Regions from separate parts of the Arthrobacter sp. zg.Y820 genome, predicted to be linked through region 3. Evidence: riboswitches for the same ligand, from Rfam matches in the RefSeq annotation. Region 3 holds a riboswitch; each other region holds the start of a gene.
What was found. A riboswitch is a leader RNA that binds a small molecule or an ion and turns the genes downstream of it on or off. The one in region 3 is predicted to bind S-adenosylmethionine.

Region 1 (5,715 bases), on a different contig from region 3:
CCTGCCCTACACCTTCACGCCCCGGGACGGGTTTGCCGCCGGGTTCTATGTCCTGTTCCTCCTGATCTTCAGCTTTGCCCCGGGCCTCGGCGTTCCCGGTCTGATGCAGCTGATCCCTGATCCGCTGCTGGCCGGCTACGCCGTGAACCTGGCGTTCTACCTGTCCGCAGGCGCGCTGGCGGCCTGGGCGTCGTGGCGCTATGCGGTGCGGGAAACCCGGATCCTGGCCACCCGCCCGTGGCTGACCCTGGCGATCATTCCCGGCGGCGTTTTCGCGATGCTGCTGCTCACCGCCGTCGTCGTCCTGATTTCCGGCCCGCCGGAAACCGCGGTGAACCAGGAAGCGGTTGAGGGGCTGGTCGTCTCCCTGCCTCCGCTGCTGATCATTCCCCTGCTGGTGGTGATTGCGCCGTTTGTCGAGGAGTACATCTTCCGCCACCTGCTGATCGGCAAGCTCAGCAAATACCTCAACATCTGGGTCTGCTGCCTGATCTCGCTGCTGCTGTTCGCCGGGATCCACATCGCGGGGAAGGAATCGCTGACGTTGCCGGTGCTGCTGCCGTACCTGGCCATGGGCGCGGTTCTGGTGGGCATCTACGTCTGGGCGGGGAACAACTTCATCCTGTCCTACGCGGTCCACGCCGCGAAAAACCTGCTCGCCGTCCTGCTGACCTACGCGATCCCGGCAGAGCTGCTGGGATAACTGTTGACGGTGCGGCATTGGATCCGCCGGTCGGGGGACTAGGCGATGCAGAATTCGTTGCCCTCGGGGTCGGCCATCGTGTACCAGGAGGACGGACCCTGCTCGGCTGCGTAAAGGAACGTGGCACCCCGAGCCTCCAGCGCGGCGCGCATCGCGTCCTTGTCTCCGCCGTCGAGGTGGATGTCCAGATGGATGCGGTCCTTCACCGTCTTCGGTTCGGGCACGGGCTGGAACAGGATTCGCAGGCGTCCCGGGGAACCCACCTCGCTTTCCCGGCAGATTGCGGCGCCGTCGCGCCACCTGCGCTGTCCGTTGTGCTCGATCAGCAGGTCCGGGCTTACGGCGCCCTGTTCCAGCGAGGAATCGATCAGGGCCTGGTCGAGGGGCTCCGGGACCCAGCCCAGGGTTTCGGCCCACCAATCGGCCTGGGCGTGGGGGTCGGCGCAGTCAACACATATCTGGATATTGAACGTCATGGGCAGGAGCCTAGCCAGCGGCAGGCTCCCGCCCGGAAGGATTGCGGACAGTTACTGTCCGCAGACGCCGGCGGCCCGGAAGCGATCGCCGGGGGTCAGCCCCGCAGCTCTTGAGCGGCAGCGCCGGCGCCTGCGGCGATCCGTTTACAGGGATGCACCCTTTCCGGCGTGGCCAAGTAGAAAAAAGAGCGCCGGGCCGGGCTGTCGAAGCCGCCGGGCACCAACAGCGACGAGTAGCGTGCGCACCACTGCGCCTCTCCGCCGGAATGCGCCAGGGCCAGTGCCAGGGCGGGGATATCGTGGAACCACATCAGCTGCTGCTCACCGTCCACAATCAGCTGGATCAGGTCCAGCTCAACATCGGCATAGGCCCGGGCATCCACCCAGTCATCAAAACCGGCCAGCTTCTTGCCGTGGATGAGGTGGACGTTGTGGCCGGGGGTGAAGCTGACGCAACGGGTGTCACTGGAAACGCTCACAGCGTGGTCCTTTACAGAGTGTCCTTGCCCGCGCCGGGCGGCAGCGGGCCGCTTCGTCATCCGAACCACCCGCCGAACAATGGGGTTGGTGTGAGGCCAGTCGGAGCTTTTCCGGCCGGACGAATCCGGGCCGGTGGCCACCTCTCGTGAAGCTGAGACCACCCTAGCGCACGACGCCGACACTGGGAACCGCCGTGGTCCGCCGTGATGTGCGTGGCCCGTTCATCCGCCGGAAACAGCCTCGAAACTCCGTTTGGCTAGCTTGATGGCACGAGCTATTGGAGGACACGATGAACCGAATGCTGATTGGACGCGAGGCCGCAGCGGTACTCACCAAGGGCCTGGGCCGCCGGGGATTCCTCGGAGCCGCGGCGGGTCTTGGCATGTTGGCGGTGGGGTCGGGATGCAGTGCGAAACCGGTGCAGGATTCTTCCGCGGCAGCTGCGGACGCCGGTGCTGCCGGGTCGCCCGGGTCGGCCGGCCCGAGGTCGGGGGCCATCCTGCAGCCGCACTCCGGAGACATGCCCGGGGACCTCTATCTTGCCTCCACCCCGGAGGAAGTGCTCTGGGGTTACGTGCCGGCCGTGCATGCCACGCCGGTGGCCCGGATGAAATCCGGGCAGACCGTCACCATCGACGCCCTCTCGCATGAGGGGATCCTGGAGGACCAGGGCCGGGATCCGCTGTCCTTCTTCGGCGGCCACGGCGTCGCGGCGGACGGGGTGCTGCAGGACGCCGTGGACATCGCCGCCGGCTACAACCGCACGCCGCGGAACTTCGACACGGACGGGCCGCACATCGTCACCGGTCCCGTTGCCGTGGAAGGCGCCGAGCCCGGCGACGTCCTGAAGATCGAAACCCTCGCGGCCGTGCCCCGGGTCCCCTACGGCGTCGTCTCCAGCCGCCACGGCAAGGGCGCGCTCGCGCTGCAGAACGGCCCGGCCGCACCGGAGGGCATCACCCTGGAGGAAGTCATGCCGCCGGCGGCCGCGGACAACCGGTCCTCGGGCGTCCCGACGGACTACGGCAACGTCTCGGTCTTCACCGCAATCGAGGACGGCAAGGGCGTGATGACCAGCGGCGACATGAAAATCCGCTTTCCGCTGCGCCCGTTCATGGGCATGATGGGCGTGGCCTTCTCCGAGAACGAGGGCCTGACCGGCCCCGAGGCCAACTCAGTGCCGCCCACGCTCGGCGGCGGCAACATCGACATCCGCCATCTGGGCCCCGGGTCCACCTTTTACCTGCCGGTCAAGGCCGACGGCGCCCTGTTCTACGTGGGCGATCCGCACATGGGCATGGGCGACGGCGAAGTGGCGCTGACCGCCATGGAAGGTTCCCTGCGCGGCACCTTCCGGCTGACCGTCTGCAAACCCGGTTCGGGGGACGCGCCGGCCCTGGCCCACCGGTATCCGTTCGGCGAAACCGCAGATGCCTGGATTCCCATCGGCCTCTCCGACCCCGACGGCCTGGGCGCCGGTGGGGTGAGCAGTGACCTGAACGTGGCCATGCGGCGGGCCGTGGTCAATGCCCTGGACTTCCTCGAGCAGGAAAAAGGCATGGACCGCGCCGTCGCCTACGCCTACCTGTCCGCCGCCGCCGACTTCGCCGTGTCCCAGGTCGTGGACCGGACCGTGGGCGTGCACGGGCTGATCCGCAAGGCCGACTTCGGCTGATGCCTCAGCCGAAGGGGTCGGCGCCGAATGTTCAGCGCCAGCCGGCCGCCGGAGCGACATGCTTGAGGATGCTCTCCAGCAGCTGCACGTTGTAGTCAACGCCCAGCTGGTTCGGCACCGTGATCAGGACCGTGTCCGCGGCCTGCACCGCGGCGTCGCCGGCCAGCTGGGCCGCAATCACCTCCGGTTCACCGATGTAGCTCTTGCCGAACCGGGCCAGTCCGCCGTCGAGCCGGCCCACCTGGTCCCTGGTGTCGGCCTGGGCACGCAACCCGAAATACCGGCGGTCCTCCTCGGTAACCAGGGGAATGACGCTGCGGCTGACGGATACGCGCGGCGTTCCCTCGTGCCCGGACTCCGCCCAGGCGGCGCGGAACACCTCAATCTGCTCGGCCTGGAGCTGGTCAAAGGGCACGCCTGTGTCCTCGGTCAGGAGGGTCGAGCTCATCAGGTTCATGCCCTGCTGGCCCGTCCACTTCGCCGTGGCCCGCGTTCCCGAACCCCACCAGATCCGGTTGCTCAGCCCGGGGGACTGCGGTTCCACCGGCAGTGTTCCGGAGGCACCGGTCATGACCGGATCGGAGGCCGCCAGACCGGCGCCGGCGATCGCGGCGCGGAACACCAGGGTGTGCTTGCGGGCTTCATCGGCGTCGGTGCTGCCGTCGGCCGGCACATAGCCGAAGGCCTCGTAGCCGCGCAGCGCGGGCTCGGGGGATCCCCGGCTGAGGCCCAGCTGCAGCCGTCCGCCGCTGATCAGATCCGCCGCCGCGGCTTCCTCGGCCATGTACAGCGGATTCTCGTACCGCATGTCGATCACCGCGGTGCCCAGTTCCAGCCGGCTGGTCCGGGCGGCCAGAGCGGACAGCAGCGGGAACGGTGCGGCGAACTGCGGCGCGAAATGGTGGACCCGGAGGTAGGCGCCGTCGATGCCCAGCTCCTCGGCCGCCACCGCCACATCAATCGTCTGCAGCAGCGCGTCCCGGGCGGTGCGGACAAAAGATCCCTGCACATCCCGGTAATGTCCAAAGGACAGGAAACCGATCTTTTTCATGTTCAGCACAGCGCCGGTTTCCCAAGAGATATTCCCCCGGATGCTCCGGAGTCCCGAGCGTCCGGCGCACCGGAAGCGAGGAAGAAACATGCATCTGACCATGGTCCCCGGCATCGGCGGCTCCAACGAAGCACACTGGCAGAGCCTGTGGCAGGACGGTGAGCCGGACGTGTCCCGGATTTCGCCGTCGTCGTGGGACGACCCGGAGCTGGAAAACTGGATGGAAGCGCTCGACGCCGCCGCCGGGCCCCGCCGCGGCGACACCATCCTGGTGGCCCACAGCCTGGGCTGCCTGGCCGCCGCGGAATGGCTGCTGCGCCATCCCGGCGGAGCCCGCGGCGTGCTGCTGGTCGCTCCGCCGGATCCGGCCGAGCCGGAGTTTCCGGACAGCGCGGCGTCGTTCCGGAACCCGCGGCTGCAGCCGCTGCCGGTGCCCGCGCTGCTGGTCGCCAGCGAAAACGATCCGTACTGCCCGCTGCCGGCCGCGCGCGTTCTGGCCCTCGGCTGGGATGTTCCGCTGATCGACGCCGGCCCGTTTACCCACCTCAACGACGAAAGCGGCATCGGCGACTGGCCGCAGGGCCGGCACCTGCTCACCGCCTTCGCCGCCGGGCTGGGCGCCAGCGTGTTCTCCGGGTAAGAATGGGCCCATGAAACTTCCGGTACTGCCGCCCGTGGCCCCGATGCTGGCCAAAGCCGTGAGCACCCTGCCCGAGGGGGACTACTCCTACGAGCCCAAGTGGGACGGCTTCCGCTCGATCATCTTCCGCGACGGTGAGGAGCTGGAGATCGGCAGCCGCAATGAAAAGCCGATGACCCGGTACTTTCCCGAGCTGGTGGAGGCGCTGAAGGCCAATCTGCCGGAGCGCTGCGTGGTGGACGGCGAGATCATCCTGGTCAGTGCTTCCGGGAAACGGCTGGACTTTGAGGTGCTGCAGCAGCGCATCCATCCGGCCGCCATTCGGGTGAAGCTGCTCGCCGAGCAGACGCCGGCGGCATTCGCGGCCTTTGATCTGCTGGCGCTGGAGGACACCAGCTACTTGGACCGTCCCTATGCCGAACGCCGCAGCGCCCTGGAACAGGCGCTGGCCGGCGCCGCGGCTCCGGTGTACCTGACCAACCGCACCACCGATCCGGCCACGGCGCGGCGCTGGTTCGGGGAGTTCGAGGGGGCCGGACTGGACGGCATCATCGCCAAGCCGCTGGGGGACGTTTATTCGCCCGGCAAGCGAGCCATGGCCAAGTTCAAGCACGAACGCACCGCTGACTGCGTCCTGGCCGGCTACCGGGTGCACAAGAGCGGGCCCGACGCGGTGGGTTCCCTGCTGCT
Region 2 (5,715 bases), on a different contig from region 3:
CAGGACTCCTTGACCGCGTCCGGGTCAGCGTTCTGGACGTAGGAATCATCGAGCAGGCTGTCCAGTGCCGTGTCGACGGCGTCCTGGCCGGCCACGTCACCGGTTTCCACGAGGGTGGGCCCGATCTTTTCGAGCACGCTGCGCTGGGCCTCGCCGGGCGCCGGGTCGACGTCGAGGTTGCTGCGGTCCAGCACCACCGTCTGCGCCACCGCCAGGTCCAGTCCGGCGACGTCGGCGAGGATCCGCGCGGTTTCCTCCGGGTTTTCGGCGGCCCAGGCGCGGGCCTTCTCGTAGGCGTTGACCACTGCCTGCGCCTGTTCCGGGTCCTCCGCAAGGAAGGCCTCGTTGGCAGCCAGGATGCCGTAGGTGTTGAAGTCCAGGTTGCGGTAGATCAGCTGGGCGCCGTTCTGCTCGGCGCCGGCCATGATCGGATCCAGTCCGGCCCAGGCGTCCACCGATCCGTTTTCCAGGGCGGTGCGTCCGTCGGCGTGCTGCAGCTGCTCCACGGTGACGTCGGAGAGGCTGAGTCCGGCCTCCTCGAGGGCCTGGACCAGGAAGAAGTAGGGATCGGTGCCCTTGGTGGCGGCCACCGACTTGCCCTTGAGGTCCGCCACTGAGGTGACGTCCGAGTCGGCGCCGACCACCAGTGCCGACCATTCCGGCTGGGAGAAGACGTCGATGGCCTTGATCGGGGAGCCGTTGGCCCGGTTGAGCAGCGCGGCGGAGCCCGCCGTGGATCCGATGTCGATGGCTCCGGAGCGCAGGTTCTCGTTGGCCTTGTTGGACCCGGCGGACTGCACCCACTCCACCGTGATGCCGTCCTCTTCCAGCGAGGATTCGAGCCAGCCCTTCTCCTTGATGATCAGGCTGAGCGGGTTGTAGGTGGCGAAATCAAGGGTGAGGGTTCCGCCGTCGGCCGCTTCCGCGTTGGCGGCGGGCTCGGTATCTTCACCGGCAACGCAGCCGGTCAGCAGCAGCGAGGCTGCGGCTGCGGCCGCGGCCAGGGCCTTGACCGGCCCGCGGGACAGGGCCGGTCGGCGGCGGGCCGGAGAAGAGTTGGCGGAAGGGGCGGGGGAAGGAACGACGGAACGGCTGTTCATGGGAGTTCTTTCTGCTGGAGGACGGCGAGCCGGGCGGAAAACGGCACTGAACTGCTGGGGGAGCGTCCGGACGAAGGGAACGGACGCAGGTGAGAAGGAGCTGCTGGGGAGGGGCGGTGCCGGGAGGCTAGTGGCGGTCGACGCCGAGGCTGGCCAGGAGCTCGCCGCGCATTCGCGCCAGCTCCGCCGAGGCCCGGTCCCGCGGCCGGTTGCCGGGCACGGTGATGACCTGGGTGATCGTGGCGCCGGATTTCTCCTGTTCCTTGCCCAGCACAATGATCCGGTCCGCCAGCTGGAGGGCTTCATCCACGTCGTGGGTGACCAGCAGCACGGTGGTGGGGGTGGCCGTGTGCACCGAGAGGAGCAGGTCCTGCATCTTCAGCCGGGTCAGCGCGTCCAGGGCGCCGAAGGGCTCATCGAGCAGCAGCACGCCGGGGGTCCGGGCCAGGGCACGGGCCAGGGAGGCGCGCTGGGCCATGCCGCCGGACACCGCCCGCGGGCGGTGCTCGGCGAACGGGCCCAGCTCCACCAGCTCCAACAGCTCGGCCACCTTCGCCTTGCCGTGCTTGGCGCTCATGCTTTTGGGCAGGCCCATCGCGATGTTGGCCTGGAGCGTCTGCCAGGGCAGCAGCCGCGGCTCCTGGAATGCGACGGCGCAGCGGTCGTCGATCCCGTGCACGGGGGTGCCGTTGATCAGGACTTCTCCGGTGCTGGCGGCGTCCAGGCCGGCTGCGGCACGCAGCAGCGTGGATTTTCCGCAGCCGCTGGACCCGAGGATGGCCAGGACCTCGCCCGGGCGCACCTCGAAGTTGATGTTCCGCAGCACCCGGTGTGCTTCGGGGCCGGCGCCGAAGGTGCGGCCCAGCGAGGAAAACGTGACGGGAAGAGCGGAGCCGGCGGCCTGAAGCGGTGCAGCGGGCGGCGCGGCGGCAGGGGACTGTGAAGCCAAGGCGGTCATGTTAACTCTCCATCGGTCCTGGCAGTAGCACCCTACGGAAAACGCCTTGGGCCGGTTACGGCCTCCTGCGGTGTTGTCCTCGCTATTGCCGTTCCTCAAGGAGGAGGTACGGCAACCAGGGTTGCTGCGGCTTCACTGATCCAGGTCTCTCAGCCGCTCGGGATGGTCAAGAGCCACTAAACGCTTCATTCGGACAACGGGCAAGTCCCCGGCGTAACATTTCGACGCCGCGGCGCCAGCCGGAAAACCGCCGCGCGCGCCGGCCTGGAGGCCCAGGTCCGCCGCGGGGCCGGCTCCGTGCCCGCGGTTCACACAGGGTCATTGACTTCCGTTGAGCCGCATCGCTGTGCCAATACTGGAGCCGAAGGATCATGAGTCCCAACGCGAAGCTCTGGCTGGTTGGGCGGCAACCCTCTTCTCCGTAGCGGGGTGCCCCAGATGAGGATCCGGCCGTTGCGCGTCCGCGAACGGCAAGTACGGCGTTCCCTCAGGGGCGTCCCGTTCCGAAAGGTTCCCCCGTGACCGAGCAGAACATCCAGCCGACCACACAGAGCACACCCTCCACCGAGCAGGGCACCCAGCCCACCGCACAGGGCCCCCGGCGGCAGATCCGGTTCAACGCCTTCGACATGAACTGCGTGGGCCACCAGTCCCCGGGGCTGTGGCGCCATCCGCAGGACCAGTCAGCCAATTACACCGACCTCCGCTACTGGGCCAACCTCGCCAAAACCTGCGAAAAAGGCCTGTTCGACGGCATCTTCCTCGCCGATGTCCTGGGCACATACGACGTCTACGGCGGCTCCAACGAAGCCACCCTGCGCCAGGGCACCCAGGTTCCGGTGAACGACCCGCTGCTGCTGGTCTCCGCGATGGCCCTGGTCACCGAACACCTCGGCTTCGGCGTCACTGCCGGCACCGCCTATGAACATCCCTATCCGTTTGCCCGCCGGCTTTCCACCCTGGACCACCTCACCAACGGCCGGGTCGGCTGGAATGTCGTTACCGGCTATCTGCCCTCCGCCGCGCGGAATCTGGGCGCGGAAGACCAGCTGGAGCACGACGAGCGCTACAACCACGCCGACGAATACCTCGAGGTCATCTACAAACTGCTCGAGGGCTCCTGGGAGGACGACGCCGTCGTCCGCGACAAGGAAACCGGCGTCTTCACCGACCCGGCCAAGGTCCACGACATCAACCACGAGGGGAAGTACTTCAAGGTTCCGGGCATCCACATCAGCGAGCCCTCGCCGCAGCGCACCCCGGTGATCTACCAGGCCGGCGCCTCCCCGCGCGGCATCGCCTTCGCCGCAGGCAACGCGGAGGCCGTGTTTGTGGGGGCGCCCACCAAGGAGAAGCTCAAGGCCACCGTCACGAAGATCCGCGACGCCGCCGAAGCCGCCGGCCGGGACCGGCACTCGATCCGGATCTACACGCTGATGACGGTGATTACCGCCGCCACCGCGCAGGAGGCCGCCGCGAAGCACGAGGATTACCAGCAGTACGCCAGCCACGAAGGCGCGCTGGCCCTGATGTCCGGCTGGATGGGAGTGGACCTGTCCACCTACAACTTGGACGAGCCGCTGGGCAACGTGAAATCCAATGCCATCCAGTCCGCCGCGTCGAATTTCCAGAAACCGAAGGACGACGGCGAACCCTGGACGGTGCGCGACATCGCCGACTCCGTCGGCATCGGCGGACTGGGACCGCGGATGGTCGGCTCGGGCGCGGAGATCGCCGAAGAAATGATCCGCTGGGTGGAGGAAACCGACGTCGACGGCTTTAACCTGGCCTATGCCATCACCCCCGGCACGTTTGAAGACATCGTGGAGTTTGTGGTGCCCGAACTGCAGAAGCGCGGCGCCTACCGGACCGAATATGCGCCGGGTACCCTGCGCAACAAGCTCTTCGACGCCGGCGACAAGCTCCCGGCGGAGCACCGCGGTGCATCGTTCCGGCTGCAGCCCGCCGTGCGCTGACCTTCGGGCCGGCGTCCTGTTCTGCCGGACCGGGCATTGACCGGCCGCCCGGTCCGCTCCTACGTTTGAAAGGAACGTCCACCCTTACGGGCGCCACTTTCCCAGCCAGCAGGAGCCTGCCATGGAATCCTCAGCCAATGCCTCCGGAATAGCCCTGTCCGCAGACGGAACCCGCATTGCCTGGTCCCGCCAAGGCAGTGGCCCGCCGCTCGTGATTGTCGATCCCCTTCTGGCCGACCGCAGCAGCTCCAGCACCCGGGTCCTTGCCGACCTGCTCTCGGAAAACCACACGGTCTACACCTATGACCGGCGCGGCATGGGAGAAAGCGGCATGGGGGAGGAATACACGGCAGAGTCCGACGTCGATGACCTGCTGGCAGTGGTGCAGGTGGCCGGCGGATCTGCCGCCCTCTACGGGTTTGCCTCCGGAGCTTTCCTGGCGCTGCGGGCCGCCGAGGAGTCGGCGGTGATCACCCGCGTGGTGGCGCTGGAGCCCAGCCCGGCGATCGACGACGGCGACGATGAACTCCTGGTGCTCCAGACCGAGCTGGAGGGACTGGCCGGTGTTGAAGTTCCGGTTCTCATCCTGGCCGGCAGCAGCAGTGCAGATGAGACCCGGGACCTCGCCCGCCGCGCCGCGGAGGCCCTGGACGAGGGGGAATTTCAGCTGCTGGAGGGAACAGCGGCGAGCGTCCCGGACGCGGAGCTGGCCGACACCATCGAATCTTTCCTGAGCTGACACCGGCGGGCGTAAGCTGGAGCCCGATCTTCGGGCTCCAGCAAAGGACGGCACATGGAACTTGTCAGCGGCGCACACGTCAACGACCCCGCAGTAATCGGGCGGCTCCTGCGGGAGAAGGGGCGCTGGGCCGTCGTCGGGCTCTCGAATAACCCGAGGCGCACGGCGGTGGGGGTGTCGAAGTACCTCCAGGACCACCTGGGCATGGAGATCATTCCGGTCAGCCTCAAGGGCGACGATGTCCACGGCAACAAGGGCTATCGCCGGCTCAGTGATATTCCGGGCCAGATCGACGTCGTCGACTGCTTCGTAAATTCGACGCGTGTGGGCGACATCGTGGACCAGGCGATAGCCGTTGGCGCCAAAGCGGTGTGGCTGCAGCTGGGCGTCGTCGACGAGGCGGCTGCCGCGCGCGCCGCCGCCGCAGGGCTGGACGTCGTCATGAACACCTGCCCCGTCATCGAGGCTCCGTATTACGGCCTGTAGGCATAGGGTCGGGGACTCAGAGTTTCGCGAACCACGCCTGCAGGATCCCGGTGTACAGGCCGTAGCAGATGAGGCCTGCGCCCACCACGCCCAGCGCCAACCCGCCGTACGGCTGCGCACTCAGGGCATGGAGGGCGCCGTCGAGCCCGGTGGAGCGCTGCGGATCGGCGGCCACGGCCGCAACGATCACGAAGCCTCCCAGGATGACCAGTGACAAGCCCTTGGCGATGAACCCGAGGACACCGGTGATGGTGACGGCGTGCTCCCACGTGCCCGATGGAACGGCCTGCAGATCCCTGCGGAAGCGTCGGCTGGCGCCCTTGAAAATGAAGTAGCCGCCCACGCCGACGATCACCAGCCCCACGATCCCCAGCAGGACCGCGCCGGCGGGCTGGGCCATCAGGCTGGCGCTCCAGCCGGCCGAACTCTGGCTGCTGTCCTTGCCGGCACCGAGGG
Region 3 (5,715 bases):
CCACCCAGCGGTTCTCCACCCCGGGCAGCAGCGCGTCCTGCTGCGCCTTGTTGAAGCGGTGGATCTCGTCCAGGAACAGCACTGTGGTGATGCGGTGCAGATCACGGTTGGTCAGTGCGTCATCCATCACCCGGCGGACATCCTTCACCCCGGCGGTGATGGCGGAGAGCTCCACGAACTTCCGGCCGGAGCCGCGGGCCACAACGTGGGCCAACGTGGTTTTTCCCGTGCCGGGAGGGCCCCAGAGCATGACCGACGACGGTCCGGCGGGGCCGCGGTCGTCGGCGGATTCCGCCAGGGTGCGCAGCGGGGATCCGGGTCCGAGCAGGTGCTGCTGGCCCACCACCTCATCCAGCGACCGCGGGCGCATCCGCACGGCCAGCGGGCTGCGCGGGCGCTTCCGGCCGTCGTCGCCGGCACCGGCACCAAACCCGCCGCCGTCGTTGTCATCGCGGGTATCGGTGTCGCCGTCACTGTCGCTGCTGAACAAATCACTCACTCCCCAAGGCTACTCGTGCCGTAGCGTTGACCGGGCCCGGCGACTGCCGGCGCTCTGCCCAACCGAACCAGCAGTCCCGCCAGGAGAATCGTCAAAATGCCCGTCACCCGCTCCACCTTTGTCTCCGCCGACCGGCTGCCGGGCTGGCTGGAACGGTTCGCCGCCGGCAACGGCGAGCTGACCCTGACTCCGGAGCACGGCGGCCTGCATCTCCTGGCGGCCAACGGCACCGAAGCCGATCTGCTGGCGCCGTGGCCGGACGACGGGCGGCCGGGGCGCGGTTCGAACGACGTCGAGCGCCTGGTCTCGCTGGCCGGCCAGTCCCGCACGCTGGGAATCGTACTGCTGCGCCGCGGCGGTTTCGCCGTGGGGGTCGCCCGCGACGGCGTGCTGCTCGCCTCCAAGGCAGGCAGCCGGTATGTGCAGTCCCGGACGGCGGAGCAGGCGGCCCGGATTTTCGCCGAGCATCCGCCCGAGTACCTGGTGTTCGGCGGCGACCGGCCCCTGCTCGAGGTGCTGGCCCGCGAGCCGGTTTTTCGTCCCTGGAGCGCTCTGGCCCGGCTGCGTTTCCTGGACGTTCAGGATCCCAAAGCGGCGGCGCTGGCCAAGGCCGCGAAGGACGCGGCGTCGGTCTTCATCCGGATTTCGGTGCCGTAAGCTCGGCGCCCTGAACGGCGGCGGAGGCGGCGGCTTGAACAGCGGCGGGGCGGCGGCTCAGGCCGCTGCTGCCTCGTCAGTTCCCGGCGAGCCGGCGGACGATGTCCGCTGCCGGCTGCTCCGTGGCCAGCCGGTACCCCGTGCCGGCCCACAGGCTGACCCCGTCCGGATCCCCCGCCGCTGCTGCGGCGGCCCGCAGCGGAGCCGTGATCTGGTTGACGTACGGATAGGCGTCCGGCGCATCCGGATAGGCGCGCATGAAAGCGTTGGTCAGCCCGCGGGCCGGGCGGCCGGAGAACGCCCGGGTCAGTGACGTTTCGGAAAACCGCCCGCCCTGCGCTGCTTCCCGCAGGGCCGCCCGGTGCACCGGGCTGGTGCCCGCTTCGCTGCTGAGCAGCAGCAGGGTTCCTATCTGGACGGCTGCAGCACCGGCGGCAGATGCCGCGGCGGCGTCACCCGGTGCAGAGATTCCTCCGGCAGCGATCAGGGGCAGGTCGCAGGCCTTCCGGATCCCCCGGAGGAGCTGGTCCAAGGGAACGTCGCCTGGAACTTTGGCGCTGTCCAGCGTTCCGCGGTGCCCTCCGGCCTCGGGCCCCTGGACACAGAGCATCCGGGCGCCGGCGTCGGCCGCGGCCTGGGCTTCGGCAGCGTCGGTGACGGTGACGACCGTGCAGATGTCCCGCCCGGCGAGTTCCGCCAGGATCTCCGGGTCCGGCAGTCCAAAGGTAAAGGACACCGCCGGCACCCGTTCCTGCAGGACCAGTTCCAGTTTGGCGGGCCAGCCGTCGTCGTCGTCGGGGTCCGGCAGCCCGGGTTCCGCTGCGGTTCCGGCAGCGAGAAGGTTCCGGAAGGCCAGTGCCGCTGCCAGCTTTTCGCCGGCTGTGGCGCCGGCAGCGGGGGTGCCGGGAGCGGCGCGGTAGGTGTTGGCGCGGTCCGGAACAAAGAGGTTCACGCCAAACGGCGCCTGGGTGAGTCTCCGGGTGCGGGCGATTTCCGCTGCCACGGCTGCTGAGCTTTTGTAGCCGGCGGCCAGGAACCCCAGCCCGCCGGTGTTGCTGACCGCCGCGGCGAGTTCGGCCGTGGACGGCCCGCCCGCCATGGGCGCACCGATTACGGGCAGGGAAAGGGACTGAAGGCTGAACACGCTGCGCCTAGAGGGTGACGGTGCCGTCGATGGAGGTGACGGTGGATCCGCCCACCCAGATCTTGCCGTCGCGGGTGAACACGCGGACCCGGCCGGACCGCTGCACCGCGGTTCCCTGCGTGACCACATAGCGCTCCGGTGCCAGGGAGGCGCCGATCAGCCATTGGGCGAGGCCGGCGTTGAGGCTTCCGGTCACCGGATCTTCGGTGATGCCCAGGCCGGGAACGAAGGCGCGGACCTCAAAGTCGGTTTCGGCGTCCTCGGGCTGGGCGCCGATGACGCCCACGCGCAGGTTGCCCATGATGGTGGGATCCGGCTTCAGTGCCAGCACCGCAGCGGCGTCGGGCAGCAGAAGTCCGAGCCAGCCGGGGCCGTTGTCGATCCAGTTGGAGGCGAGGATCTGTGTGCGGTCCAGGTTCAGCGCACGCAGTGCCTGGTCCAGGACTTCGTCCTCCAAGGGGCCCGAGCGCAGCAGCGGCGGCGCGGCGAACGCGGCAATGCCTGCGTTGGCGTGAAGCGTTACGAGGCCGATCCCGCATTCCTGCACGACGACGTCGGGATAGCGGCGCTTGTTGCCGGCCTCCAGCCACGCGTGGCAGGTACCCAATGTCGGGTGTCCAGCGAACGGGATTTCTCCGCCGGGGGTGAAGATCCGCACCCGGTAATCGGCGCCGTCGCGGGTGGGAGGCAGCACGAACGTGGTTTCGGACAAATTCGTCCACCGCGCGAAGGACTCCATGTCGGAGTCCGAAAGTCCCTCGGCTTCCAGCACCACGGCGAGGGGATTCCCCAAATACGGCTCGCTGCCAAAAACGTCCACCTGTTTAAACCACCGCTGTTTCATGCCCAAACTCTATCCCTTCACCGTGGGGAGTTTTCATTCGCTGCGGGGAGTTTTGTGAAGCTGAGTTTTACGAACTAAGGCAGGTGTTTGCAGGCGTGCACCCGTGCCGCCTACGTTGGAAGAAGAATCAAGAGTTCCAGCCACGGGCCCTGGCCGGCTGGACGGCAACCCTCTCGCCGTAGCGGGGTGCTCCAGGTGACGATTCGGCCGCCCGGCAAAACTTCCCGGCTGCGGCAAGTACCGCGTTTGTGCCGACCCTGTTGTTAATCGTCGGTCCGGCGCTTAAGGCAGAGGAATCTCTTCGCATGTCTCTTGTTACCGATCTTCAGCCCGCGGCCCTGCGCCGTGCCTATTCACGTTTCCCCTCCGGCATTGCCGCGTTGTGCGCTGTGGTGGACGGGCAGCCGCAGGGAATTGTTGCGTCATCCTTTACCGTGGGCGTTTCGATGGATCCTCCCTTGGTGATGTTCGCCGTGCAGAACACCTCCCGTACCTGGCCGGTGCTGCGGCCCGCGGCCAGGATCGGGGTATCGATCCTGGGCTCCGACCACGAGGGGATCTGCAAGCAGATTGCGTCCAAGTCCGGGGACCGTTTTGCGGGCCTGAACCTGCACACCGACGAATCGGGTTCCCTTTTCCTGGACCGGGCAGCCCTGTGGCTCGAGTGCTCAGTGGAGAACGAGGTGCCCGCCGGGGACCACAGCGTCGTGCTGCTCCGCGTCCACGGCCACGCCTCGCATGACGATGCCCACGAGCCGCTGGTGTTCCACGGGTCGGCGTTCCGGCACCTCAGCGTCGCGGAGTTTGCCTGAGCCGCGGCGCTGGAAAACCCGCGCTGACGCGTGCGAACTAGGGCCGCTAAAGTGACTGCATGATTGCACTCACGCACGCGCCTCATGACCTTGTGGTCGGAACCAGCGATGGTATCGACGTTCGCTTTGCAGGTGTTGAGTTCAAAGACGCGCCAGACTTCGTCGGTGTCAGCGCCGGAGAGCCGGGCATCCACGTGCACCTCAGCGGAGTGCGTGGGAAAGAGACAATGTCCCGGGACGGCCGTTTCAACCGAGGACTCGAGGAGTGGTGGAAGCGGCGTGAAGCTGCAGGATCAGACCGATCTGAGAACCCGCCTCCGATGCCTGGCGTCGCCGTTTTTGAGGGGATCACCACGGTTGTATCTGATGATATTGGCACCGAGTACCGGCGGTCAGGAGGCCAAACGGCCGGCAGCGGTATGGAGTGGGACGCGCTCTGGGTCTACACACCGGCTCCCCCTGCTGAGGCTCGGACGCTTCGGCTCGAGTTCAGCGTCGGCGGGGAACTGACCGGAAAGTACTGCGAGTTCAGTCTCTCGAACCCCATCAGCGCGGACGGGTTAGCGAACCACGCTCCACACTGAGGATCCTCTACCGGATAAATACTTCCCGGGCCTTGGGAACTGGAGCATTTTGGAGAAGAAAAACGGGGGATCATGGACGTTGTCCTGCGAACACCAGGTGTAGACGAGCTCGGCGAGATCTGCAGCGTTTTGGCGAAGTGGCAGCACGACAGGGAACCGCTGCAGCTACACCCAGGCGATCTGGGCTGGTACTCCCTGCGAGGGCCAGCCGCCACTGCCGCTGCGACGCGCGTGTGGTCTCAGGGCGACACGACCCTTGCCATTGCCCTTCTCGACGGTCCCGAGCTGTTGCGGTTCGCCATTGATCCGACGCGGCGCCAAGATGCACGCCTTGCCCTTCGCATCGTTGCTGACGTCAACAACCCGATGGCCGGAATCCTCGGCGCAGGAGCAGCAACTATCGAGGCGCGCGGTGCGGTTGCCTTGATCGAGCAGCTTGCGCAGAACGATTGGGCGCCCCACGAACCGTGGACACCGCTCCACCACGATCTGGCAGCATCTCCCAAGGCGTCGGGCTTCGTCATTGAGACCGTGGAACCAGGTCACACCGCTGAGTGGGTGGCTGTGCACTGGTCGGCCTTCCGAGGCACCCCGATCCCGGACGAGCGCATCCAACATTTCGTGGACGGATGGCGTCTAGCTGCGGAAAGCCCCTTTCTCGACCTCGCGCGCATACTGTCCCTGCGATGCCGTGACGGTCAGGTCGTCGCCGTCGCCGCGGTGTGGTCGGCTGGCGAAGGGCGTCCTGGACTGATCGAACCGCTGGCAGTACATCAGGAACACCGCGGTCGCGGATACGGCACAGTCATGACAAAGGCGGCAGTCGACGAGCTCCGGCAAATGGGATCATCCAGCGCCGTTGTTTGCGCGGAGACCTCTAACGCGGGAGCCGTCGCCACCTACCTGGCGGCAGGATTCACAGCGCACCCGGAAGTCACCGACTGGCACCGAAGTGTCTGACGCCTGAGCGATGCCACCCAAAATAGCCCTGCCGCCCGGCCAGCCGGTCCTTCACTGGGACAGGTCTTACGCTGACCACTAAAATCACTGTGACTTCCGGCGTGAACGCACATGAACCCGATGTGAGATGCTCATCTCCATGACTGTCCCGACACGCCTTCGACTCGCGGAAGTAAGCGACCTGCCTTTCATTTTCCGCCAGGAGCGCGAGTACA
Region 4 (5,715 bases), on a different contig from region 3:
GATGCCGTGCTGCAGTGCCTGCCGCACCCGGATGTCATCCAGGAACGGCGCGGACTGCCGCAGGTCCCAGACGTTGGCGTTGCCAACCCCCCGGGCGCTGATCACTTCCAAACCGGCCGCGGTCAGGGTCTGCTCTTCACTGGGTTGAACGTAGCGGATCAGGTCGGCCTCGCCGGCGCGCAGCGAGCCCAGCCGGACACTGTCCTCGGTGACCGGAATGATGGTGATCCGATCCAGGTAGGCCTCGCCCTGGTTTTCCAGGCCGGGCGGCGCCCACGCATATCCTTCCCGGCGGGTGAGGACGATTTCCTCTCCGTACTTTTCGGATTCCACGGTGAACGGGCCGCTGCCGATGATGCCGGTGAGCTGTGACTGCGCCTCGATCGGTGCGTTGATGGTTTCATCGGCGACCAGGCTGGTGCGCCAGAAGGAGAGCACATTCAGAAAGGGGGCGTGCGGGGTGGTGAGCTGCACCGTTACGGTCCGGGCGGCGTCGTCGGCCGTTACCGCCGAGACCTTCGGGAACCAGTTGTTCGCGGGGATGCCCTTGGCGCTGTCGCCGTTGGCCTGCCACTCCAGGTTCCGTTGAACCGCTGAAGCGTCCAGCACCTGGCCGTTGCTGAAGCTGGCGCCCTCCCGGATAAGGAAGGTGTAGGTCAGGCCGTCGTCGCTGACCGTCCACTCCTCCGCGATCCACGGCTTCAGTTCCAGTGTCTCGGGGTCGCGGTAGATCAACCGATCGGTGATGTTCTGGATGTAGGCGCTGTCCTGCCAGGTGCCGCTGCTCTGGAGCTGCGTGTTGGAGGACAGTTCGGCATCCAGGTACACCAGCTCGCCGCCGCGCCGATCGGTGGAATCGGAGGCGCTGCCCGGCTGCGTGCTGCAGCCGGAAGCGAGGACGGCGGTGATAAGGGACAGGATCAGCAGAGACGCGGCGGGAGCGGACACCGGACGCTTCCCGGTGAGTTTCCTGGACAGGTTCATGGTGCTGCTTTCTCTCGGAAGGGCTGGAGCAGATGCAGTGACAGGGGGTGCGGGCAAGCGCCGGCCGGGCAGGAGGATGCCCAGCGGGGAGCAGGAAGTCAGCCGGGCAGGAGGATGCCCGGCGGGGAGGCCGAGGCCTGGCGCGGGAAAGGGTCTAGCCGGTGGGGCGGGGACATCGATTCATCGGGGCTGCCTCTGCGATCATGGCGCCGCGGGGTGCCGCCGGAGCAGCACGGACGCCGTACTTGCCGGGCCGGGCGTCTGCCCGCCGGCCGAATCATCACCTGGAGCACCCCGCTACGACGAGAGGGTTGCTGCCCAGCCGGCCAGGGCCGATGGCTGGAACTCTTGATTGCTGACTACATGCTAGAGGACGCCGGCTACCGGCGGGCAGATGACGTTATCCGGGGTAAGCGACGGTCACAGGTCGCTAATTCGGTCATATTTCGGTCCAAACCGTCACACTCCACCGAACGCGTCATCCGTCGTCAACCGGCGCTCGCGGGCGTGCTCGGAAGGGCGGGCATGCCCGGTTAGGCGGCCGTCAGGCTGGCTGGCTGAAGGCGTCGGTCCGCTCCGGCGGCCCGGCGATCAGTATCCGGTCCAGGATGGTCAGCACCATGCCGGCGCCGGCGAATTCCCAAGGGCCGGACGCGCTCCGGCGGGCAATAATCGAGACGCCGTACATCTCCTGAACCCGCCCGGGATCGAGGGGAACGCCGACGACGGCGCCGTGCGGCACCGTTTCGGCGACGGCGAAGTCTTCGCCCACCCTGATGTACTCCAGCAGGCTGGCGCGGACCAGATGAGCGACCCGCCGGCCCATGTCCTGCTCCGGGTAAACCACGTGGTGGACGCCGATCTGGTCCAGGATCAGTCCGTGCTGCTCGCTGGCGGCCGCGGCCCACACTTGGGCCACCCCGGAGCGGACCAACTGCGAGGCGGTGAGCACGCTGGCCGCGATGTCGCTGGTGATGCCCAGCACCACACGGTTGAATTCGGACACCGACAGCTGATCGAGCACTTCAGTGTCAGTGCAGTCCGCCGTCACGACCAAAGTGAGGCGGCCGTCGAGCCGCTGGACCACTTCTCCATTGCTGTCCACGCCCAAAACCTCGGTGCCCTCGGCCATCAGCTCCAGGGCGACGGACTCCCCGAAGCGGCCCAGCCCGAGCACGGCGACTGCGTCTGCGTCGGCGCGGGCGTGTCCCGGATCCCGCGCACCAAGAAAGCTGAACCTAGCCAATGATGGGCCTTTCGATCGGAAGTTCGTAGTGCAGCGGCCGGTCGCGCAGTGCCAGCGCCGAGGCAAAGAGGAGTGGGCCGAGCCGGCCGGCGAACATCAGGACGATCAGGATCAGCTGGCCCGCCGCCGGAAGGTGCGCGGTGATGCCGGTGGACAGGCCAACCGTGGCGAACGCCGAAACTGCTTCAAACAGGACCGATTCCAGGGGAAACCCGGTCAGGACCAGCAGTATGCCGGTGGCGGTGCCCACGAGAAGGACCGAGAGCACCAGCACGGCGATGGCCTGGCGGTAGACCGCCGGGGAGAGCGATTTGCCGAGGACGTTCACCTGCCGCCGGCCCCTGACCTCCGCGGCGAGAATGAAGAACAGCACGGCAGCAGTCGTGATCTTGACCCCGCCGCCCGTGCCGGCGGGTCCGGCGCCGATGAACATCAGCGCGTCCATGACCAGCAGGGTGGCGCCGTCCAGGGCGGCGATGTCCACGCTGTAGAACCCCGAGGTGCGTGTCTGCACGGACTGGAAGAACCCGGTCAGGAGCTTGGAGGGCCAGTCCAGCGGACCCAGCGTGCGCGGGTTGTCCCACTCCAGCGCCGTGATGAAGACAGTTCCGGCAAGCAGGAGCACGGCGCTGCCGGCCAGCACCAGCCGGGTGTTCATTGACCAGCGCCGCGGGATGCGCAGGTCCCGGCGCAGCTGGACCAGTACCGGAAATCCGAGGCCGCCAAGGATGACCGCCGCGCAGATGGGCAGGCTCACCGCCGGATCGGTGGCGTACTGCACCAGGCTGTCGGAGAACAGGGCAAAGCCGGCATTGTTGAAGGCCGACACCGCATGGAAGGCCCCCAGCCACAGGGCCTCCCCCGGACTTCGGCCGTAAGACAGCCAAAAACGGGCCGCCAGCATCAGACCCACGATCCCTTCCACCAGGAGGGTAATCTTCGCGACGCCCGCAATGACCGACGGCACATGGGACAGGTCCGGCTTGTTGCCTTCGAGGGCGAATGTGACCTTGCTGCGCAGGGACAGCCTGTGCATGACGGTGAGCGCCACAACCGATGCGAAGCTCATCACCCCGAATCCGCCGAGCTGGATCAGCGCCAGCATCACGGCCTGCCCGAAACCCGTCCAGTAGACCGGAGTTTCCACCACCCCCAGGCCGGTGACGCAGAGCGAGGACGTGGAGGTGAAAAAGGCCACCATGATCGGGGCTCCGCCGGATTCGGTGCTGGCAGCCGGCAGGGTGAGCAGACCCGTTCCCGCCAGGTCGGCGGCCAGGAACCCCAGAAACACGGAGCGCGCCGGCCGGAGGGGTTTCCTGCGGCGCGGCAGCAGGCGTGCACGGTTTCCCACGTCCCGACGGTACGCCGGGCCGCTGCAGCGCCGCCAGCGGGCCCCGCGGTTTAGGCGACGCGGAGGTCGATCTCCCCCGGCGCGGCGCCGTCGGCTCCGAACACGAGGTGCCGGTTGGCGATCTTGTCGGTAAAGAACCGGTCGTGGCTGACCACCACCACGGCACCGGGGAAGTGCAGCAGTGCCCGCTCCATGACCTGGGTGCTGGAGAGGTCCAGGTGGTTGGTGGGCTCATCGAGCAGCAGCACCGACGCGCCGGAGAGCAAGCACTGGGCCATCGCCACGCGGGCCTTCTGCCCGCCGGACAGGTTGCCGATCTTCTGCTTCAGGTCCGCCTCGGAGAACTGGAACATGGTCAGGAACCGGTTGACCGATTTCTTCGTGGCGGTCAGGGCCAGGCTGTCCGGCATGGCGTTCACCGCGTGGGTGACGGTGTCGGCGTCGTCGAGCTCGGCAAGCACCTGGTTGTAGGAAACCATCCGGGCGCCGTTCGCCCAGGCGACCTTGCCGGCGTCGGCCTTTTCCTCGCCCGTAAGAACGCGCAGCAGGGTGGTCTTGCCGCTGCCGTTCGAGCCCAGGACCACGAGCCGGTCGCCGCGCCGAATCTCGAAGCTCAGCCCGGAAAACAGGGTCTTGTCGCCGTAGGACTTTTCCAGGGACTCCACCCGGCACAGGTTGTCCTTCACATGCAGGCCGCCGTAAATCTCGGTGATGATCTGGTCCACCGGGCGAGGCGCGCGGGCCTTCTTGATCTTGGCGAGCTTGCCGTCCAGGGCACCGCTGCCGGCCTTGGCGGCCTCGCGCCGGTCCGAAATACCTTCGGCTTCGAAGGCGAGCAGCTCCGACTCATGCACAAACTGGGACGCCAGCGCCTTGAGCCGGAACTGCTTCTGGATCACGTACTCACCGAAGTTGCCGGGGTACTCGTGCAGGTGGTAGTTCTCCACCTCAATGATGCGGGTCACCACCGCGTCCAGGAACTTCCGGTCGTGGGAGACGACGACGGCGGCCCCGCGGAAGTCGCGGAACCAGCTTTCCAGCCACTCAACGCCGGCCACGTCCAGGTAGTTGGTGGGCTCATCAAGCAGCAGCACGTCCGGGGCCTCGAGCAGGATCTTGGCCAGGGCCGCACGGTTGCGCCAGCCGCCGGAGAGGGCGTCGATGGGGCAGACACGGTGCGCCTCACTGAAGCCGAGAGTGGTCAGCGCGGCGTCGATCCGGCGCGGGTAGTCCCAGCCGTCCAGCCGGTCCATGGTCTCGAACAGCTCGGCCTGCCGGTTGATCAGCTTGTCCAGCACCTTGGGTTCCGGGTCCGCGGCGATCGTCTCATCGATGGCCGCCAGTTCCGCCTGCGTGGCTTTGATCTCGACGAACAGTGCGTCGAGCACCTCAGTGATGGTCGACTCGCCGTTCAGCTCGGAGAACTGGGAGAAGTAGCCGATCTTCAGGCCCTGGTCCAGGGTGACCGTGCCGGAATCCGGAACAATCTGCTCGAGGATCAGCTTCAGCAGCGTGGACTTGCCCGAACCGTTCTTGCCGATCAACCCCACCCGGTCCTTTGGTTCCAGACGGAAGAAGGCCTCACGCAGGATCTGCGTCTTGTCGAAGCCAACATTAACGTCCTGCAGCCGGATCAGGCTCATATGGGGTGTCCTCTCGGGGATGGAAGCTGGCACACGGTACCGGGCGGTCGAAGGACCGTCCGGTGTTTGTTCTCCCGTTGACCAAGCCACTCATCTTATCCGCTGCGCCGTGCCGGCCGGTCCGGGCGAAATCGCCTCCGGCCTGCCCTGTTCCCGGCACGGCCGCCGCTGCATACTGGAAAGCCGCACGAACAGTTCACCGTTACGCTCACAAACGAGGTGCAGATATGACGGAAGTGACGACGCTGGCGTCCGGGCTCGGCATGGGGGAATCGGCCCGGTGGCATGGAAACGAACTGTGGTTCGCCGACTGGACCGCCGGCACCATCTCAGCTCTCGACGGCGACGGCCATGTCCGGCGGGTGACTGCCGTTCCGTCGTTTCCCATCAGCTTTGACTGGCTGCCGGACGGACGCATGGCAGTGGTCTCCGGCAGCGATGCAACGGTCCTGCTGGAGGTGCACAACGCGGGACTCGTGCCGCTGGCGGAT

Region 1: another riboswitch for S-adenosylmethionine. It lies ahead of QNN99_RS01905 (hypothetical protein); the one in region 3 lies ahead of QNN99_RS06090 (flavin reductase family protein).
Region 2: another riboswitch for S-adenosylmethionine. It lies ahead of QNN99_RS11890 (LLM class flavin-dependent oxidoreductase); the one in region 3 lies ahead of QNN99_RS06090 (flavin reductase family protein).
Region 4: another riboswitch for S-adenosylmethionine. It lies ahead of QNN99_RS08260 (ABC transporter substrate-binding protein); the one in region 3 lies ahead of QNN99_RS06090 (flavin reductase family protein).

What each region holds. Positions count from the first base shown of each region.
Region 1 is NZ_JASKLX010000001.1:415,852-421,566, forward strand. Features, by position in the region: gene QNN99_RS01895 (CPBP family intramembrane glutamic endopeptidase) at 1-703, shown strand, start outside; gene QNN99_RS01900 (VOC family protein) at 742-1,179, opposite strand; gene QNN99_RS01905 (hypothetical protein) at 1,275-1,658, opposite strand; SAM riboswitch class IV at 1,674-1,810, opposite strand; gene QNN99_RS01910 (acetamidase/formamidase family protein) at 1,949-3,334, shown strand; gene QNN99_RS01915 (LLM class flavin-dependent oxidoreductase) at 3,366-4,385, opposite strand; gene QNN99_RS01920 (RBBP9/YdeN family alpha/beta hydrolase) at 4,474-5,025, shown strand; gene QNN99_RS01925 (ATP-dependent DNA ligase) at 5,036-5,715, shown strand, end outside.
Region 2 is NZ_JASKLX010000009.1:603,224-608,938, forward strand. Features, by position in the region: gene QNN99_RS11880 (aliphatic sulfonate ABC transporter substrate-binding protein) at 1-1,100, opposite strand, end outside; gene QNN99_RS11885 (ABC transporter ATP-binding protein) at 1,228-2,058, opposite strand; SAM riboswitch class IV at 2,426-2,541, shown strand; gene QNN99_RS11890 (LLM class flavin-dependent oxidoreductase) at 2,667-4,034, shown strand; gene QNN99_RS11895 (alpha/beta fold hydrolase) at 4,156-4,773, shown strand; gene QNN99_RS11900 (CoA-binding protein) at 4,828-5,259, shown strand; gene QNN99_RS11905 (DUF1206 domain-containing protein) at 5,276-5,715, opposite strand, start outside.
Region 3 is NZ_JASKLX010000006.1:183,024-188,738, reverse strand. Features, by position in the region: gene QNN99_RS06110 (replication-associated recombination protein A) at 1-499, opposite strand, end outside; gene QNN99_RS06105 (Vms1/Ankzf1 family peptidyl-tRNA hydrolase) at 596-1,156, shown strand; gene QNN99_RS06100 (nitronate monooxygenase) at 1,233-2,300, opposite strand; gene QNN99_RS06095 (PhzF family phenazine biosynthesis protein) at 2,308-3,144, opposite strand; SAM riboswitch class IV at 3,270-3,390, shown strand; gene QNN99_RS06090 (flavin reductase family protein) at 3,450-3,956, shown strand; gene QNN99_RS06085 (hypothetical protein) at 4,016-4,540, shown strand; gene QNN99_RS06080 (GNAT family N-acetyltransferase) at 4,613-5,500, shown strand; gene QNN99_RS06075 (GNAT family N-acetyltransferase) at 5,640-5,715, shown strand, end outside.
Region 4 is NZ_JASKLX010000008.1:154,631-160,345, forward strand. Features, by position in the region: gene QNN99_RS08260 (ABC transporter substrate-binding protein) at 1-984, opposite strand, end outside; SAM riboswitch class IV at 1,221-1,338, opposite strand; gene QNN99_RS08265 (potassium channel family protein) at 1,529-2,230, opposite strand; gene QNN99_RS08270 (TrkH family potassium uptake protein) at 2,223-3,581, opposite strand; gene QNN99_RS08275 (ABC-F family ATP-binding cassette domain-containing protein) at 3,632-5,224, opposite strand; gene QNN99_RS08280 (SMP-30/gluconolactonase/LRE family protein) at 5,452-5,715, shown strand, end outside.